Regions from separate parts of the Agromyces sp. Leaf222 genome, predicted to be linked through region 2. Evidence: predicted binding sites of a transcription regulator. Region 2 holds the regulator's gene; the other holds the start of a gene.
What was found. Region 2 encodes HspR, which represses chaperone genes until heat shock. Its sites were predicted from a motif close to AAGTTGAGTCNNNNNGACTCAACTT; they were not measured.

Region 1: a site for HspR is predicted at 3,578-3,602, ahead of ASE68_RS04385 (ATP-dependent Clp protease ATP-binding subunit). Genes of this name have one in related genera too.

What each region holds. Positions count from the first base shown of each region.
Region 1 is NZ_LMKQ01000001.1:1,002,908-1,012,151, forward strand. Features, by position in the region: gene ASE68_RS04375 (trypsin-like peptidase domain-containing protein) at 1-3,159, opposite strand, end outside; gene ASE68_RS04380 (CU044_2847 family protein) at 3,066-3,371, opposite strand; gene ASE68_RS04385 (ATP-dependent Clp protease ATP-binding subunit) at 3,615-6,260, shown strand; gene ASE68_RS04390 (DUF4440 domain-containing protein) at 6,436-6,831, opposite strand; gene ASE68_RS04395 (hypothetical protein) at 7,026-7,913, shown strand; gene ASE68_RS04400 (MBL fold metallo-hydrolase) at 7,973-8,764, shown strand; gene ASE68_RS04405 (hypothetical protein) at 8,913-9,244, opposite strand, start outside.
Region 2 is NZ_LMKQ01000001.1:24,393-33,636, forward strand. Features, by position in the region: gene ASE68_RS00130 (DUF998 domain-containing protein) at 1-664, opposite strand, end outside; gene ASE68_RS00135 (DUF2017 family protein) at 788-1,279, opposite strand; gene clpS (ATP-dependent Clp protease adapter ClpS) at 1,276-1,566, opposite strand; gene ASE68_RS00145 (nuclear transport factor 2 family protein) at 1,616-2,002, opposite strand; gene ASE68_RS00150 (class I SAM-dependent methyltransferase) at 2,059-3,204, opposite strand; gene ASE68_RS00155 (hypothetical protein) at 3,285-3,995, shown strand; gene ASE68_RS00160 (heat shock protein transcriptional repressor HspR) at 4,024-4,440, opposite strand; gene ASE68_RS00165 (DnaJ C-terminal domain-containing protein) at 4,454-5,455, opposite strand; gene ASE68_RS00170 (nucleotide exchange factor GrpE) at 5,534-6,133, opposite strand; gene dnaK (molecular chaperone DnaK) at 6,142-8,010, opposite strand; gene ASE68_RS00180 (GTP pyrophosphokinase family protein) at 8,269-9,244, shown strand, end outside.

The sequences.
Region 1 (9,244 bases), 980 kb from region 2:
CCACCGCTTAGCGAGGTCGTGGAGGCGCGCACGTCGCTTCAAATACTGTGCCTTGAACGCGTCGAGCTTGGCGTCGACGGGGAGCCTCTGCCAGTTCGGATCTTCCCTGATCACGGCATTTATGAGGCTTCCCTCTCTCGCCCAAGACCGCCGGAGAATCCATACCTCGTTCTCGAACTCACGTGCTGAGCTCATTCGTCGTGCCCGAGACCATTTCCGGTACTCGCGGATCGTTCCGTCGGCCGAAGTCAGCTGTTCACGGGACATCCAAGTGGGATCAAGCGCGGCGTCGTATGCCGAGGGAGCGATACGGTCGACCGCTCGCATGTACAGTCCCCACAAAGTCGCATTCGGCGCGTCCAAAGTCGCCTCCCGCAGCATCGCTATCGCGTTCAGCCGGAGTGTGTGTGCGCGCTGCCGCTCGCTTTGCTCGGTACTCATCCTTAGACAGTCGGAAAGAGCGAGAAGGCCACGAATGACCGCCGAGAGTGGTCGGGCATCACCGAAACGGGACAGGGCGCGTGCGTCGTCATGAATGTCCGCCGCAATGGTTAGCGCCTTCTCGAGCAACTCCGCTCGCTCCGACAGGGGAAGCTCAACGCTCGCGGAGCGAACCACAGCAAGTACGCGAGCCACTATCGCTGCTCGAGTTTCGACAGTAGAAACCCGGGACGCGTCTTCAAGCAGTCGTTGGAGCTGTTCGGTGATTCGGATGGCAGGCATTCCCCGTGCAGCACCGAAGTCGAGGAGCGTCGCGCGGGCGGTGAGCGCGTCCCGCGCGGTGATCGTCTGATCGTCAAGGTCGCGGTCGAGACGACTGATGACCTCGTCGATGGCCACGACACCAGCGCGTGCGCGGAGAACATCTAGGCTCATGCGCGTGCGCGTCCAGGCTTGGACGGACATATTCGATTCAGCCGGTTTGCTGCGTTCAAGCGCTGAATGCAGTTCGGTCATACGGGCCATCGCATCGTCGTGCCTTGAAACGAAGAGCAGGCCGCGAGCCGAGTCGTGCAGCAACTCAAGGTGTGACGCCGCCGCAATCGAGTGTGCGTCACTCTCAATGTTGTCGAGGAATAGTTCCCGAGCCAAGACGGCCTCGATTTGGAAATTGACTCTGTTCTCTACCTCCGCGAATGCTTGCTTAACGAGTGCGGCACCGATCTGGTCGTCAATGCGGTAGTCCGCGCCGCCGTCGAGGAATGCCGCTCGGACTTCGCTTAGAAAACTGTCCGCGTCCGGGGATGTTCGTGCCAAGAGCAGCAAATCTGCGGTCGTGAGCGGCTCCGCTGCCATGCGGAGTGCCGTCGTGTTAGTTTGGTCAGTTAGCACAGGGCCCATCGGATCGCCGACAGTCATTCGCGCTATGCGGTCACGAATGCGACGGTGGACCTTGCGGACGGACTCCGTATCCAAGCCCGCCAAGTTGGAGCAGAGCAGGAGTTCAAGGATTTGCCTCGGGGCTGCGTCCAGAAGTAGGTCCAGAACTTCTTCAATCAACTCGTGGTCAATATGGCCGAGAATCGCCGCGTCGGCAAGCAGACGGAACCCCGCAAGTCTGACTTCCGGACGAATCTCGCCGGACGCGTCGTTCCACCCCAGCGCATGCGCGAGCGGAGCTTGGTCGTGAGGATCGGCATTGGTGCCCTGCGAGATCGACTGAACTAACCAACGGGGCCAGAGCCGCTCCCCGTCGGGTACATGCGCCGTGATTCGGTCAATGCCGGTAAGAAATTGGCGCACCGCTATGTTGGTCAGCTCTTCGGCAATCTTGAATGCATCGCCATCGAGGTCAATACGTCCGCCGGCTGAGACGATTACGCCCGGCAGCCGGTGGGGCTCATCAATTAGTTCGATTGCATCCTGTGCAACCGCGACGCCGAGACCTGTCTCCGCTGCTAGGAGGTTTGCGGCATCCGACTTACCCAATGAGCCGATCGAGATCGGTGGTCTAGTTCGGAGGCCGAGAGGAAGCTCGGGCGCGGGGGCCCAGGCCACCACGACAACAGCCGCCCATCCCAGTACCCCGGCCTGTAGAACTTCCAACAACGATTTTTGTCCGCTGGCCGTTTGGAAGAGACCCTCCCCCGCGTCGAGCGCTAGGCCGACTGGTGCAGCCCCGAGCTTGCGCCGAATACCCAATTGCACATAGGCAGCGGCTTGATCGTCTATCTCTAACGCCCGCCGATCGTCCGTATCTGTGAGAACTTCGAGGTGCTCTGCTAGCGCTCGCAGTACTGGGCTGCGCCCGAGGATGAATCCAGTGAGATTGACGTAGGCGTACCTGCTGTAAATGTTGCCCTTGAGATCGACCGACTCTGAGGACATCCACGCTGCGATGAGGGCAGTCTTTCCCGAGGACGGCGGGCCGGCCAGAACGCGAACGGATCCGAGTGAGGTCCTGCTTTGAAGGTCAGCAACCTCCGTGACACGGCCATGCAGCGTTCCGAACGGGGGCGGCGGCGGTGGGGTGATGTGCTCAATCGGATTACCACCAACGGCGGCGCGCCATTGGCCAGCAACTGTTGCAGTCTCTTCGTTGCTCTGCAACCCGTTCAGGAAAGCTGCAATGGTTGCTGACGGCACAAGGTAGCCGCCCAACGCATTGTCTTTGTCACGCGTCTTGTGAACCTGGCCAATGACTCGCCCGCTCGCCAATGAGACCACCGGAGCCCCACTGAAACCTGGAATTATCTGGCCGCTTCCAACCTTGAGTTGGTAGTCGAAGCTGGTGCCGCGGGTACCTTCGATAGTAACCATCGCGCTATCGAATGAGTCCGCTGTGGCAGCTCGTACTAGGCACCGCTCGTCGAACGCCCACTCCTCCGCAAGGAGCATCCAGTTCGAGCGTCGGACTGGCATCCGCAGTAAGACAACGTCGGTGTCGTCAACTTGGATCACTGAGTCTGCCGGAATACGAGCGCCATCGATCGTGACAATCGGACGACCGTCGACGATATGTCTACTCGTAGCAACAAGGTCGGGGCCAACAAACCACCCAGTGCCAAGCTTCAAGCCGCGAACAGGAACAACGCATCGATCAATTAATTCGATGAGTCGATCCACTACTCGGCCTTCGAAGCCCACTCGACGCTGACTTGCACGCCAAAATCTGCAGTCGGACCGCCGATCAGGCTCACAAACGCGCCAGATTCCCACCCAACTCCAACGGTGAAAGTAACGGTCGTCTTGTCCGGTACAACGTCCTCAAGTTCTTCTCGCAACTTTTCCGCGAACGGCTTGACCCCGGCTAGTAGTTGGCCAATTTTGATGCGTGCCTCTTCAAATCCCACCTCCTGCTCGGGGTCGGTGGTGCTTACTGGCATAAGCACGTGAGTGCCGTCGTCGAGGTCGATGCGAACGATATCCATACTTGCTCCTCCAGTGCGTCTGCGATTCGCCTTGCGCGGCGACAGCGATGTGGCTTTCTCGACAGCAACGCGTGCATGCGTTGGCTCCGGTCGGTGGCTGCGACACTATCGATGGAATGCGCTAGCAGTCGATGACACGCCGCATCCTGGATTCGCATGAAGTGAGGACGCAACGCGCCGGGAATACACCAGCCCCCGCCGCGTTGAACTTGAGCGTACGCCACTCAAGTTCCAGGAGGATTGGTGCCCGAAGACTTCAACCCCGAAGCCGGTGCGAGCTCGTTCGACGAGTTTCTGAGCCGGTATCTCGCGGGTGAGCAGGCTCGCCAGGCTCGGTCGATCGACCTCAGCCGGTTCCTGACCGCCCGCACGCAAGGCATCCTGCAGAAGGCAGGACGCTTCGCGCTCGAGCGCGGCCAGACCGAGCTCGACGCCCTGCACATCCTGCGCGTGATCGTCGAGGACGACAGCGTGAAGCAGGCCGTCGCCCGCATCGGCGTCGCCCCCGAGCGGCTCATCACCGCGACCGAGGCGCGCCTGCCCGCGGCATCCGATGTCGCCGATATCAACGCGGCCACGATCACCCCGAGCGCTTCCCGCGCGCTGTTCCACAGCTACCAGGTGGCGCGCTCGGCCGGCTCGACCTACATCGACCCCGAGCACCTCTTCTTCGCGCTCGTGCTGGGGCAGGACGCCCCCGCCGGCCAGGTGCTGGCGCGCGCCGGCGTCACCGCCGAGGCGCTCACGCAGGGCATGCGCGAGACCGTCGAGGCCGGGTTCGACGGTGACGACGCCGAGCAGTACGGTGCGAACGGCGCCGGCTCCGAGGCATCCGCGACCCCGATGCTCGACAAGTTCGGCACCGACCTCACCGCCCTCGCCGAGAACGGCGAGCTCGACCCCGTGATCGGACGCGTGGACGAGATCGAGCAGACCATCGAGATCCTCAGCCGCCGCACGAAGAACAACCCCGTGCTGATCGGCGAGGCCGGCGTCGGCAAGACGGCGATCGTCGAGGGCCTGGCGCGCGCGATCGTCGAGGAGTCGGTGCCCGAGGCCCTGCTCGAGAAGCGCGTCATCTCGCTCGACCTGCCCGGCATGCTCGCCGGCACCCGCTACCGCGGCGACTTCGAGGAGCGCCTCACCAAGACCATGGAGGAGATCGCCGCGCACAAGGGCGAGCTCATCATCTTCATCGATGAGATCCACACGGTCGTCGGTGCGGGCGGCTCCGGCGACGGCGGCACCGACGCCGGCAACATCCTGAAGCCCCGCCTCGCGCGCGGCGACCTGCACCTCGTGGGCGCGACCACGCTCAAGGAGTACCGCACCATCGAGAAGGACCCCGCCCTCGAGCGCCGGTTCCAGCCGGTTCGCGTCGGCGAGCCCTCGATCGAGGACGCGGTGCTCATATTGCGGGGCCTGCGCTCGGCATACGAGGAGCACCACGGCGTCGAGTACACGGATGCCGCGCTGCGGGCCTCCGTCGAGCTCTCGGCCAGGTACCTCACCGACCGCGTGCTGCCCGACAAGGCCATCGACCTCATCGACCAGGCCGGGGCGCGCCTGCGCCTCAAGCTCGGCATGAAGACGGATGTCTCCGCGCTCATCGCGCGGCTCGCCGACCTCGAGGCCGACAAGAACGCCGCCGTGAGCGCCGAGCACTACGAGGAGGCCTCGCGCATCCGCGACGAGATCTCGAAGGTGCAGGAGCGACTCGATCGGGCGACGTCCGCCGGTCGAGTAGCGACGCAGGAGCGTATCGAGACCAGCGCCAGCGAGGGTTTCGATACGCGTGCTCCTTCGTCGCTCGCTACTCAACCGGCGACGACCATCGACGAGCCCGAGATCGCCGCGGTGATCTCGCGGGCCACCGGCATTCCGGTGAACCGCCTCACCGAGACCGAGCGCGAGCGCCTCGGCGACCTCGAGGGCGAGCTGCACGCGCGCGTCATCGGCCAGGACGACGCGGTCACCGCGGTCGCGAAGGCCGTGCGCCGCAGCCGCACCGGCATGGGCGACGCGCGTCGACCGGTCGGGTCGTTCCTGTTCCTCGGCCCGACGGGCGTCGGCAAGACGGAGCTGGCGCGTGCGCTGGCAGACCGCCTGTTCGACGATGAGGGTGCGATCATCCGCTTCGACATGAGCGAGTTCGGCGAGCGGCACACGGTGTCGCGCCTCGTCGGCGCCCCTCCCGGATACGTCGGCTACGACGAGGCCGGGCAGCTCACCGAGCGCGTGCGGCGCAACCCGTACTCGATCGTGCTCTTCGACGAGATCGAGAAGGCGCACCCCGACGTGTTCAACCTGCTGCTGCAGGTGCTCGACGACGGACGCCTGACCGACGGCCAGGGCCGCACGGTCGACTTCCGCAACACGGTGATCGTGATGACCTCGAACCTCGGTTCGGAGTTCCTCGCGTCGCGCTCGGGTGCGCTCGGGTTCGTCGCGTCGACGGATGGCTCGGGCTTCAGCTCCGCCGCTGACGTGCGCAACCGCGTCATGGGCAAGGTGCGCGAGGCCATGCGCCCCGAGTTCCTGAACCGCATCGACGAGATCGTGCTGTTCCAGAAGCTCGGCGCTGACGAGCTGTCGCAGATCGTGCGCCTCATGCTCGGTGCCACCTCCGCTCGCCTCGCGGCCCGCGAGGTCGAGTTCGAGGTGACGGATGCCGCGGTCGCACTGCTTGCAGAACGCGGCTACGAGCCCGAGTACGGCGCCCGACCCCTGCGTCGCGTGATCCAGCGCGAGGTCGACGACCGCATCGCGGACCTCTTCGTCTCGGGCGCGCTCGGCGACGGCGAGGGCGTGCGGGTGGATGCCGCAGACGGCGAGTTCGTGATCGTGCCTGTGCCCCGGGCGACGGTGACGGTGCCGCTGGCGGCCTAGCCGCCCCGTCGGTCGAGTAGCGCAGCGTATCGAGGCCATCCCCCCGGGTCTCGATACGCTTCGCTACTCGACCGGCGGAGTGTCCGCACGGGCGGGATTCCTGCGTTTCCGCGACGGGCGGCGCCCGGGCCTGGCCAGGATGAGCCCAGCGGGCGGGCCCGCGTTCAGCTCGCCGTCACGAGAGGATGTCGGCGTGGCGGTGCACGATCTTCCAGCCGTCGGCCTCGTGACGGTACACCTGGGTCGACCGCAGGGTGAAGCTGCGCGGCACCCCATCGACCGAGGTCTCGATGCGCTCGTAGCCGGTGGTGTACGCGAAGTCGTCGGTCACGTCGTACGAGAGCAGGTCGAACTCGTACGCGAGGCACGACGAGAACGTCGAGGCGAGCACCTCGAACTCCTCGACCAGCTGCGTGCGCCCGACCGCGGTACGCCACGCCCCGAGTGCGCTGACCGGCTCCTGCGTCGACCAGATGGCCCGGCGCGGACCGTCGTCGCCGTCGAGCATTGCGCGTTCGGCGGCCACGACATCGATGTTCACCCAGGCCAGGAACTCATAGGGATCAGTCATGGTCTCAGGATGGCGGGACTCGCGGTCGGGCACAATCATCCGCGCGGGGCGGCGTGGCCTTCTCGAAGGATCCACCGTCCGCCGGCATCCGCCGCTCGGCGTACCGCCGCGGCACCGCATCGAGACCCGGCGCCGCGACGACGTTCCGGGTCACCACTGAGGCGGGCGCGCTGCTGACGGCGAAGGCTGGCCCGATGAGCGGAACTCGTTCCGACGCCCGCGACGACCCCGGCGAGAGCGCCGAGGCCGCCACCGACCGGCCGACGTTCGACCTGCGAGCGCGGGTCGTCGAGACGGTCGTGCTCGTGGCATCCGTCATCGTGCTTCGCCTGTTGGGCCTGCTGCTGATGGTGGCGTCGTCGTACGGGCTCGGCTCGTTCGACGCGTTCATGCCACTCGTCGCCATGGTGTTCGACCCGAACGTGCTCGTGTGGATCGCGCTCGCCGCGGCCGTGCAGTTCGGGTTGCGGGCGATGGGCCGCCCGGGGCGATGGGCGCTGGTCGTGCTCGCCGCGCCCGTCGCGGTCGTGGTCGTGAACGCCGTGCGGGGGATTCCGAGTCTCGGGACCGCCGGCCTCGGCGCGCTGTTCGGCAACCCCGTCGCCTGGATTGACGCCGGGATCCTCACCCTCGTGGTGGCGCTCGGCATCGCGTTCACCGCGGCCGCCCTCGGCGGGGAACGGCGCACGTCTTCGCGGATCGCGGGTGTGCTGCTCGCCCTCGGCGGACTGCTCACGCTGCTGCTCGTCTGGCAGTGGATCGCGGCCAACCTCGCCATCTGGGGCAGCCGACCGACGCCGACGCCCGATCAGGAGAACCTCTACGTCGTCACGGCCGCGGTCACGCTCGGCGCGTTGGTCGGCGCCATCGTGTTCGCCGCGGTCAGTCGTCGCCGAGGGCTCATCATCGCCTCGTGCATCGTCGGATGTCTCGGCCTGATCATCACCTTCACCGTGCCGGTGCCGACCGACCGGTTCGCCCCCGAGCCGCCGCCCGCTCCGACCGAGCCGTCCGCGCCCAGTGACCCCGGCGGCGGCAACTCCTGCATGAGCCCGGGCGACCCGAACTGCGTGGGCGGCTGACGACCAGCCTCGGCCGCCGGAAACTCGGCCGGGCGTACTGTGGGCCCGGGGGAGGACGCATGGTCGGCACGGCTGGCGGCAGCGGGGTTCGCGACGGCGTGCGCGTTCACCGCATGACCGAGCGCATCCACTTCGCGCACACCGAGCACGTGAACTGGGTGATCTACGCGGGCGCCGACGGCGTCACGCTCGTCGACTCCGGTTATGCGGGCCAGCGGGTGCTGCTCGAGGCATCCCTCGACGCGATCGGCGTCGGGCCGGCGGATGTCGCGGCGGTGCTCATCACCCATGGCCACGCCGATCACCTCGGCGGGGCCGCGTGGCTCGCAGAGGAGTTCGGCACGCCCGTGCACGCCCACCCGCTCGAGCTCGCGAACGTGCGCCGCGACATCTTGGAGCAGGCGAGCACCGCGCGGGTGCTGCGCAACGCGTGGCGGCCGGGCGTCGCGGCGTGGGCGAGCGCGATCGTGCCGCTCCTCGACGGCCGCGCCGGCCTCGGAGTGCCGAGCGTGACGGCGCCGCCGATGCGCGGCGAGCTCGTCGACGTGCCGGGGCATCCGCGCATGCGACTCATCGACGGGCACACCAGCGGGCACGCGGTGTTCGAGTTCGACGACGAGGGCGTGCTCGCCGTCGGCGACGCGCTCGTCACCCGGCACCGCACCTCGCCGCTGCAGGGGCCGCAACTGCTGGCGTCGATGTTCCATCGCGACGCCGAGCGGGCGAGGGCGACCGTCGGTGCCATCGGCTGGTCGACCGCCAGGGTCGTGCTGCCCGGACACGGCGAGGCGTGGATCGGGCCGGCGAGCGCGGCCGCCGAAGCGGCGCTCGACGCGGGCGCAGCGTTCTGAGCGGCTGAGGCGCTCAAGGACTCGAGCATCACGCGAGTGGTCATCACGAGCCTGTAGTCCTGCACGAGGGCGCAGGCTCGCACGAGCGAACGCGAACGCCCGGCTTCCTTGTGGAGGCCGGGCGTTCGGTGGCGTTCGAAGCGGGTCGCTACGAACAGGTCGTGCCCGGGTAGTCGATCTCGAGGTCGCGCGTCACCTGCTCGCCGTCGATCTCCGCCGTCAGATGCACGCCGACGACTCCGGAGCCAACCGTCGCGAGTCGGGTGGTGATCGCTCGTGACGAGGCCTTGTCCATAGGGATCGTGCCGAAGGTCGCCGTGCCGAAGTCGCTCGTGAGTTGCGCCTCCACCTGCACCTCGTCGTCATTGCGAACCGTGACGGCCAGCACGGCCTTGCGCGCGACGCACCGCCACGCCGTCGAGACCGAGACGTCGATCGTCGCTGCGGCCGCGACGGTGGTCGGCTCGCCGAGCGTTCGCG
Region 2 (9,244 bases):
GGTTGAAGGCCTTCGCCGACACGTCGTCGGTCATGCCGAGCGCGGAGAGGTTCTCCTCCCACCAGTGCGGGTCGCTCGCCGAGAGCATGCTCGCGAACGCGCCGACCACGAGGAACACCGCGAGCACGAGCGACAGCAGCATCGGCGTCATCCGCGCGGCCGAGAGGAAGCTGACGTACGCCGTGAGCGCGAGCGCCACGCCCCCGAGCGCGGCGGCCGGCAGCGGGAAGACCACGGCATCGCGGAAGCTCAGCTCGAGCACGGTCGAGATCGCGAGCCAGCCGAGCAGCGCGATGACCGCGTGCGCGATCGCGAGGGCGGCGATGTCGAACCAGTGCAGCCGCGCCCCCGGCACCGACAGCCCCTGGCCGATCTCGCGGCGAAGCGCCGGGTTGGGCGTGCGATCGGCCAGGTAGCGCCCGAGCACGAACGCGAGGAACGCGGCGATCGCGCCGCCGACGCCCGCGAACGCGCCCAGCGAGCCACGACCCGCGATCGGGAGCGCCTCGCCCCAGAACGCGAAGAGTCCGACGAGCCCGCCGACCACGAAGAAGGCGGCCCCGATGATGAGCGCCGCGGACTCGAGCGAGGAGACGTTGGCCGACGGGTTGCGCACGACCCGTCTGATCGATGCCGAATCCTCTACCGCCACGGTTCGCGTCACGTCTGCTCCCACCCCTCGGGCCACGCGCTCCAACGGGCGACGCGGCGATTCGGGATCAGCATGGCACCGCCGAGCGCACGCAGTCCACAGGCTCGGCGATCGGATGCGGCATCCGATCGTCGGTCAGGACGAGATCGGGTCGAGCACCTCGAGCATGGACCCCTGCACGAAGCCCGCCCACTCGTAGGCGGCGCGCAGGTAGTCGTCGCGCGTCTCGTCGGACTCGGTGTCGCCCTCTTCGATGACGCCGACCCGCTCGGCGAGGATCAGCCGCAGGTCGGTGAGGAACGTGAGCCACCCCCACGCCTCGGACTCGTCGAGCTCGATCTGCACGACGCGCTCGCCCTCGTGGGACGCCGTCGCGTCGCGCACGCGCTGCGCGGCCTGGCGCTTGCCGTCGACGAGGCTGTCGCGCGTGTACCGCTCGAACTCCTGCGAGGCGGCGTGGTCTTCGGGGTAGGCGCTCGGCAGCAGGCGACCGAGCGCCGGATCGTCGACCTCGCCGAGCAGCAGCACCGAGTCGACCTGGTCGGCGAGCTCGGACAGCAGCATCGCCTCTTCGGTCTCGAGCACGAGACGGACGCCCTCGCCGTCGCTGCGGCCCGCGACGATCACGACTCGGCCCTCGACACGGTGGCCTGCAGGCCGTATCCGTGCATCGCCTCGACGTGGCGCTCCATCGCCTCCCGGTTGCCGGTCGCAACGATCGCCCGCCCCTCGGTGTGCACGCACAGCATGAGGCGCTCGGCCTCGGCGCGCGGGAACCCGAAGTAGGTGCGGAACACGAAGCTCACGTAGGTCATGAGGTTGACCGGATCGTCCCACACGACGGTCTGCCACGGCACGTCGGCCGCGACACGCGTGATGGTGTCGAGGTCGAGTTCTTCGAGCGTGGAGGTCACCCGTCAAGACTGACACGAGCGCGCCTTCGCCGAAACCCGGATGACGACCTCAGTCGCCCGCGCCCACGCCCCCGCCATCTGGCTCGGGCGTCGCGCGTGGCGTCATGAACCACTCCACGAAACGCTCGGCACGCCCGTCGGGTGCGAGATGCACCTCCCACAGGTTCCAGTAGAACGCGTGACCCGGGTAGTCGACGTGCCCCTTGATGATTCCGAGCCGCTCGTTCTCGATCAGGACCTCGAGGTCCGCCACGGGTCCGGCCGCTTCGTCCTCGCCCCACATCTCGACGATCGCGTCGATGCCGCCCACCGGATCGGGGTCGTCGGGGCGGAACCAGTACTCGGCGTCGTCGGTGAAGATCGCCCGAACGTCGTCGGGCGCCTTCGTGCGCCACGCGTGCAGGTATCCGTCCAGCCAATCACTCGTCCGCGACATGGGTCGTGTCTACCCCACGGGCTCCACGCCCGCCAGTCCGCCATCGGACGCGGCGGTCACCCGGAGCGGCGCGACGCCGTAACGGTGAACTTCGGGTCGCGGGCGATCTGCCGCGTCGGTCCGACGAGGCGTTCGAGGGCGGGGCGGTAGCGCAGGTGCGAGTTCCACACGCACCAGAGTTCGCCGCCCGGCGCGAGCACGCGGGCGGCGTCGGCGAACAGGTGCTCGGCGATGCCGGTGTGCAGTGCGGCATCCGAGTGGAACGGCGGGTTCAGCACCACGAGCCGTTCGCTCGCCTCGGGCAGCAGCTCGAGCCCGTCGGCCTGCGCCACGGTCACGCGGTCGGCCACGCCGTTCGCCTCGGCGGTCGCGCGAGCGGATGCCGCGGCCGACGCCGAGCGATCGGTCGCCGTCACCGCGAGCCCCGGCCTGGCGCGCGCGAGCCAGGCGGCGACCACGCCGGTGCCGCACGCGAGGTCGACGGCGGACGCGGCATCCGGAACCGCGTGGTCGAGGGAGGCGAGCAGCAGGCGCGTGCCGATGTCGACCGAGCTGCCCGCGAACACGCCGCCGTGCGCCGCGACGTCGAGGTCGAGCGCCGGGTCGTGCTGCACGCGAGGCCAGGCCGGCGCGGGCGGCTGCCGCAGTCCGCGCGGTTCGCGCGGCCCGCTCGCGAGCAGCACGCGGGACTTCTGGCGCGCATGCGACACGTCGACCCGGTCGAACCAGGCGGCGAGCACCTCGTTCATCGCGAGGGCCATGTGCTTCAGGCGCCCTCCGGCGAAGATCCGAACCTCGGATGCCGCGTGCCCGGCCACGATGCCCGCGAGCTCGTCGAGCCGATCGAGCGAGCGCGGCAGCCGCATGAGCACGACCCGCGCGCCCGCGGCAAGGTCGGACGAGAGCGGGAGGGACCGCGGCATCCGCTCGCCGTCGAAGCCGAGACGGGCGGCGTTGCGGGCGAGCGCGCGTTCGCCCGTGACCAGGTCCTGATGCACGCGGACACCCGTCGCGCCGAGCGCCACCGCGCCCAGCGCCAGCGCGCCGTAGGCGTCGTCGAGCACGACCACCTCGCCGGGCCCCGCCGCGGCGATCGCCTCGGCCGCCTCGTCGAGGATGAGCCGGTCGGCGGCGTCGGACGCCTCGAGCCCCCGGCCCTCGACGTCGGGCTCGCGGCGCAGCAGTTCGAAGGGCAGGCTCACCCGCCAAGGCTACGCGGAGCGACCCTGCCGGAGGCTTCCTGAGTGCGGATCGCAGACTCGTTTGCTACTCTCGGGCCCGCATGGGGAACGCACAGTCGATCGGGGAGCGCACCGCGGCACGGCAGAATGCCGGGCTGCGCGTCAGGCGAACCGCCACTCGGCGCAGTCGAGGCATCCGCCCGCTCGCCGCCTTCTCGACCCTCATCGTCATGGGCATCGTCGCGACGCTCTCGCTCGTTCCCGCGACGCCGCTCTCACCCGTGATGGCCGCGGGAACCGACAGCGTCGAACCCGCGCAGACCGTCGAAGTCGCCGGGGGCGTGCAGGCGCAGAAGGTCTCGCAGGAGTCGTACGCGGCGGCGACCGGCGCGCAGACGCTCGTCGCCGGCGGCACCAACGTCGACTGGGCCAAGCTCGTGCTCATCGACGGCGACTGGCCCGTCACCGAAGAGAACATCACGTTCATGATGCGCTGGACCCGGCAGGAGAACGGCGCCGACAATTGGTGGAACCGCAACAACCCGCTGAACAACGGGCAGGGATCCGGCGGCGGCTCGGGTCTCGGCAGCTACGTCGACCTCGTCGAGGCGGCGTTCTACGCTGCGCAGAACATCAAGTCCGGTCGGTACCCTGCCGTCGACGCGGCGCTGCAGCGCGGAGATTCGGCGGATGCCACGGCGCAGGCCATCTGGGCCTCCCCGTGGGCGTCGAGCCACTACGGGTACGGCACGCACTGGAGCTCGCGACCCTACGAGGTCATCGAGGCGCCCGCGGAGGCCTGGGGGCGCTGACGCGGCCTGCCGTTCGGCAGAGCGCCGGTCAGCCGCGGTCGAGCGGTCGCCAGACGACCATCGCGGTCTCGCGCCGCACCCGCGTGCCCGAACGCAGGGAGACGACGTCGCCCTGCGTGCCGGCCGCGAAGACGCGGCGACCCGGGCGGTTCAGCATCTCGTCGGCGAGCATCGCCTCGAGCTCGCGCACCCTGGCGCGCAGCGTGGTGACCTCGTCTTCGAGGCCGAGCACGCGACGGATGCCCTCGAGGCTCACGCCCTCGCTCGAGAGCTGCGCGATCTCGCGCAGCTGCACGACGTTGCGCATCGAGTAGCGGCGCGAGCGCCCGGCCGTGCGGGTCGGCGAGACGAGGCCCATGCGGTCGTACTGCCGCAGGGTCTGCGGGTGCATGCCGGCCAGCTCCGCCGCCACCGAGATGACGAAGATCGGGCTGGACTCGTCCATGCTCATGGTCGGCTCAGCCTCGGGCGCGCGCGATGAGGTCGTCGCGGGGGTTCTCGTCGGGCAGCTCGGCGGCGAACTCCTCGAGCTTCTGCTGGGCGTCCTTCGACAGATGCGACGGCACGACCACCTGCACGACGGCGAGCAGGTCGCCCGTGGCCTTCTTCGTCTCGACGCCGCGGCCCTTGACGCGCAGCACGCGGCCGCTCGGGGTGCCGGGTGCGACCCGCAGCTTGACCGGATCGCCGCCGAGCGTCGGCACCTGGATCGTCGCGCCGAGCGCGGCCTCGGCGAACGTGACCGGCACGGTCACGCGCAGGTTGAGGCCGTCGCGCTCGAACACCGGGTGCTTGCGCACGGTGACGGTGAGCACGAGGTCGCCGGGAGCGCCTCCATCCGGCGATGGCTGGCCCTTGCCCGCGAGGCGGATCTTCTGGCCGTCGGCCACGCCCGCGGGGATGCGCACGGTGATGCTGCGGCCCTCACCGGTCTGCAGCGTGAGCTGGTCGCCCTTGGTGGCGGTGATGAAGTCGAGCGTGGTCGTCGCGGTGACGTCGCGACCCTTGGTGGGGCCTCCCGCACCGCGGAATCCGCCGGTCGACTGGCCGAATCGGCCGTTGCCGAAGAGGCCGCTGAGCAGGTCGTCGTAGTCGCCGCCCTGCTGGGAGTACTGCTGGCGACCGCCGCGGCCGGCACCTGCGCCGCCGCCGAACATGCCGCCGAAGACGTCGTCGAAGCCGCCGTTGCCGCCGCCGGCACCGGGCGCGGTGAAGCGCGCGCCGGAGCCCATGGCCCGTACGGCGTCGTACTCCTTGCGCTGCTCGGGGTCGGAGAGCACCGAGTGCGCCTCGCTGATCTCCTTGAATTTCGCCTCGGCCGTCGCGTCACCCGCGTTCGAATCGGGGTGGTACTTGCGCGCGAGCTTGCGATAGGTCTTCTTGAGCTCGGCTTCGCTCACGTCTTTCGAGACGCCGAGCACCTTGTAGAAGTCCTTGTCGAACCAGTCCTGGCTGGCCATCGACACCTCGTCTCTCGAAGTCTGGTGGAAAGGGTACGCCGGTCGAGGAGCTGATCGCTCCTCGACCGGCGAACGGGGTTACGCGGGCGTCTTGACGACGACCTTCGCAGCGCGGAGCTGCGTGCCGCCCAGGGTGTAGCCGGTCTCGACGACGTCGGCGACCGTGTCGACCTCGACGTCGGGCGAGGGCTGCTGGAAGATCGCCTCGTGCTTCTGCGGGTCGAAGACGTCGCCCGGCTCGCCGAACTTGGCGAGCCCGAGACGCTCGACCGACGCACGGAGCTTCGCCGCGATCGTCGCGAACGCCGATTCTCCCTCGAGGTCTCCGTGCTTCTCGGCACGGTCGAGGTCGTCGAGCACGGGCAGCAGCACCGAGACGGTCGCGCCGATGGCGCGCTCCTTCTCGAGCTCGCGGTTGGCCTCGGTGCGCCGACGGTAGTTGGCGTACTCGGCCGTGATCCGCTTGAGGTCGGCGAGGTGCTCGTCGGTCGGATCCTCGACCTCGGCGTTCGCCGCGTTCAGGATGTCCTCGACCGTGAGCACTCGTTCATCGGTCTCGGCCTCGTCGGCCTCGACCCCGTCGATGAGCTCCTCGGGGGTGACGGATGCCGCGGCATCCGTCACCTCGTCGGCGGCGTCGGGCTCGGGAACCTCTGGGTTCTCGTTCGCTTCAGCCATGCTCGGGCCTACTTCTTGTCGTCTTCGTCGTCGATGACCTCGGCGTCGACCACGTCTTCGTCGGAGGACTCGGCCTGCGGCTCGGCGCCGGCCTGCGCCTCATCGGCGGACGCGGCATCCGCTGCCTGCGACTGCGCGTAGATCGCCTCGCCGAGCTTGCCCTGCGACTGCGACAGCTTGTCGAAGGCCGACTTCACGGCCTCGTCGTCGTCGCCCGCGAGGGCCGACTTCAGCGCGTCGACGTCGCCCTGCACCTCGGACTTGACGTCGGCGGGGAGCTTGTCGTCGTTGTCCTTGATGAGCTTCTCGGTCGAGTAGGCGAGCTGCTCGGCGGAGTTGCGGGTCTCGGCGAACTCGCGGCGCTTCTTGTCTTCGGCGGCGTGCTCCTCGGCCTCGCGCACCATGCGCTCGATGTCGTCCTTCGGGAGGCTCGAGCCGCCCGAGATCGTCATCGACTGCTCCTTGCCGGTGCCCTTGTCCTTCGCGGACACGTGCACGATGCCGTTGGCGTCGATGTCGAAGGTGACCTCGACCTGCGGCACGCCGCGCGGGGCCGGAGCGATGCCGGTCAGCTCGAAGGTGCCGAGCGGCTTGTTGTCGCGGGTGAACTCGCGCTCGCCCTGGAAGACCTGGATGGCGACCGACGGCTGGTTGTCGTCTGCGGTCGTGAAGGTCTCGCTGCGCTTGGTGGGGATGGCCGTGTTGCGCTCGATGAGCTTGGTCATGATGCCGCCCTTGGTCTCGATGCCGAGGCTCAGGGGGGTGACGTCGATGAGCAGCACGTCCTTGCGCTCGCCCTTCAGCACGCCGGCCTGCAGCGCGGCGCCGACGGCGACGACCTCATCGGGGTTGACGCCCTTGTTCGCGTCCTTTCCGGTCTCCTTCTTGACGAGCTCGGCGACCGCGGGCATGCGGGTCGAGCCGCCGACGAGCACGACGTGCGCGATGTCGGCGAGCTTGATGCCGGCCTCGCGGATGACGTCTTCGAACGGCTTCTTCGTGCGGTCGAGCAGGTCGGAGGTCATGTTCTCGAACTGCGCGCGCGTGAGGGTCTCGTCGAGGTTGGCGGGGCCGTTCTCGGTGAGCGAGAGGTAGGGCAGCTGGATGCTCGTCGACATGCTCGACGAGAGCTCCTTCTTGGCCTGCTCCGCGGCCTCCTTGAGGCGCTGCTTGGCGATCTTGTCGTTCGAGACGTCGACGCCGGTCGACTCCTTGAAGCGCTTGATGAGCCACTCGACGATGCGCTGGTCCCAGTCGTCGCCGCCGAGGCGGTTGTCACCGGCGGTCGAACGCACCTGGATGGTGGAGAAGTCGTCGTCCTTGCCCACTTCGAGCAGCGAGACGTCGAACGTGCCGCCACCGAGGTCGAAGACGAGGATGAGCTCGTCTTCCTTGCCCTTGTCGAGGCCGTACGCGAGGGCCGCGGCGGTGGGCTCGTTGATGATGCGGAGCACGTTGAGGCCCGCGATCTCGCCGGCCTCCTTCGTCGCCTGGCGCTCGGCGTCGTTGAAGTACGCCGGAACGGTGATGACGGCGTCGGTGACGGTGTCGCCGAGGTACTGCTCGGCGTCGCGCTTCAGCTTCTGCAGGATGCGCGCCGAGATCTCCTGCGGCGTGTACTTCTTGCCGTCGATCTCGTCGGTCTTCCAGTCGGTGCCGACGTGGCGCTTGACCGACGCGATGGTGCGGTCGACGTTGGTGACGGCCTGGCGCTTGGCGGTCTCGCCGACCAGCACCTCGCCGTCCTTCGTGAAGGCGACGACCGAAGGGGTCGTGCGGAAGCCCTCGGCGTTCGCGATGACGGTGGGCTCGCCGCCCTCGAGCACGGCGACGACCGAGTTGGTGGTTCCGAGGTCGATTCCTACTGCACGTGACATGTGTGTCTCTCCTTCTGCCTGGGTTTCGCTGGCGGATGCCGCGAGCACCCGTTCGGCTGTCGATTCGGCCTGAGCGGCCCGTAACCGAAGTCCTGCTTCGGAACTTGAGTCCCGATGACTCAAGCCTCCCAGCGGCTTCGGATCGTGTCAAGTTGGTGCACCCGAACTTGAGTGCACTTGACTCAACTCACAGCCGGCGTTCAGTATTCCGGGCGCGTGCGCCCGCCCGCACCCGCGGCGACGCAATAGCCTGCCGGTGTGGACGCACGCGACCAGGACGAGCAGATCGTCGCCGCCGAGCTCGCCCGATACGACGGCGAGCTCCGGCGGTACCGGCGGCTGCGCAGCCGCATCGAGGCGGACTTCGCACGCCGGCTCGAAGCCGCCGGCTTCCGGTACTTCCACGTCTCGGCCAGGGTGAAGTCCCGCGAGTCGTTCGAGCGCAAGGTGCGCCGGGCGCCCGACCGCGAGGTCCGCGACATCCTCGGCGTGCGCGTCATCGCGCACTTCGAGGGCGACCTGCCGGCCATGGAGCAGGTCGTGCGCGAGGCGCTGATCGTCGATGACGACTCCTGGGTCGACAAGTCCGAACTCCTGCCGATCGACGCCTTCGGCTACCGGTCGGTGCAGTTCGTGGGCCACATCCCCGAGGCCGTCACGGCCGGCGGCGCCGGAATCGAGCCTCCCGGCGGGGTCGACGACGCCGATGCCCCGCAGGTCGAGGTGCAGCTGCGAACCGCGCTGTCCGACACCTGGTCGGAGCTCGAGCACGACTTCCGCTACAAGTCCGCGCGCCAGCTGCCCCGCGACGTCGACCGGCTCTTCGCGCTCTCGGCGGCGCTCCTCGAACAGGCCGACGAGAACCTCGACCGCATCCGACGCCATGTCGACGAGGCACGGCCGATCGGCACCGCACCTCGCGGCGACGGCGGAGGCGAGCGCAGCTACATCGGCCGCTTCATCCAGTACGACGGCGACTCCCGTGCCCTCGACCAGGTCGTGACCGCCGCGCTCGACGTGCCGTTCGGCATCGTGACCGGCTCCGGCCGCGAGCTGCGCAGCGTCGTGCGTGCCGCGGGCTGGCACCGCTACGAGGCGCTCTCCGACGGCTTCGCCGAGTTCTCGGAGCTCGGACGTCGCCTCGCGATCGCCTGCGCGCGCACGGCCAACGACCTCGTGCTGGCCGACGCGGAGCCCCAGCGCCCGGCGCGGGCGTTCCGCGGCATCGGCACGT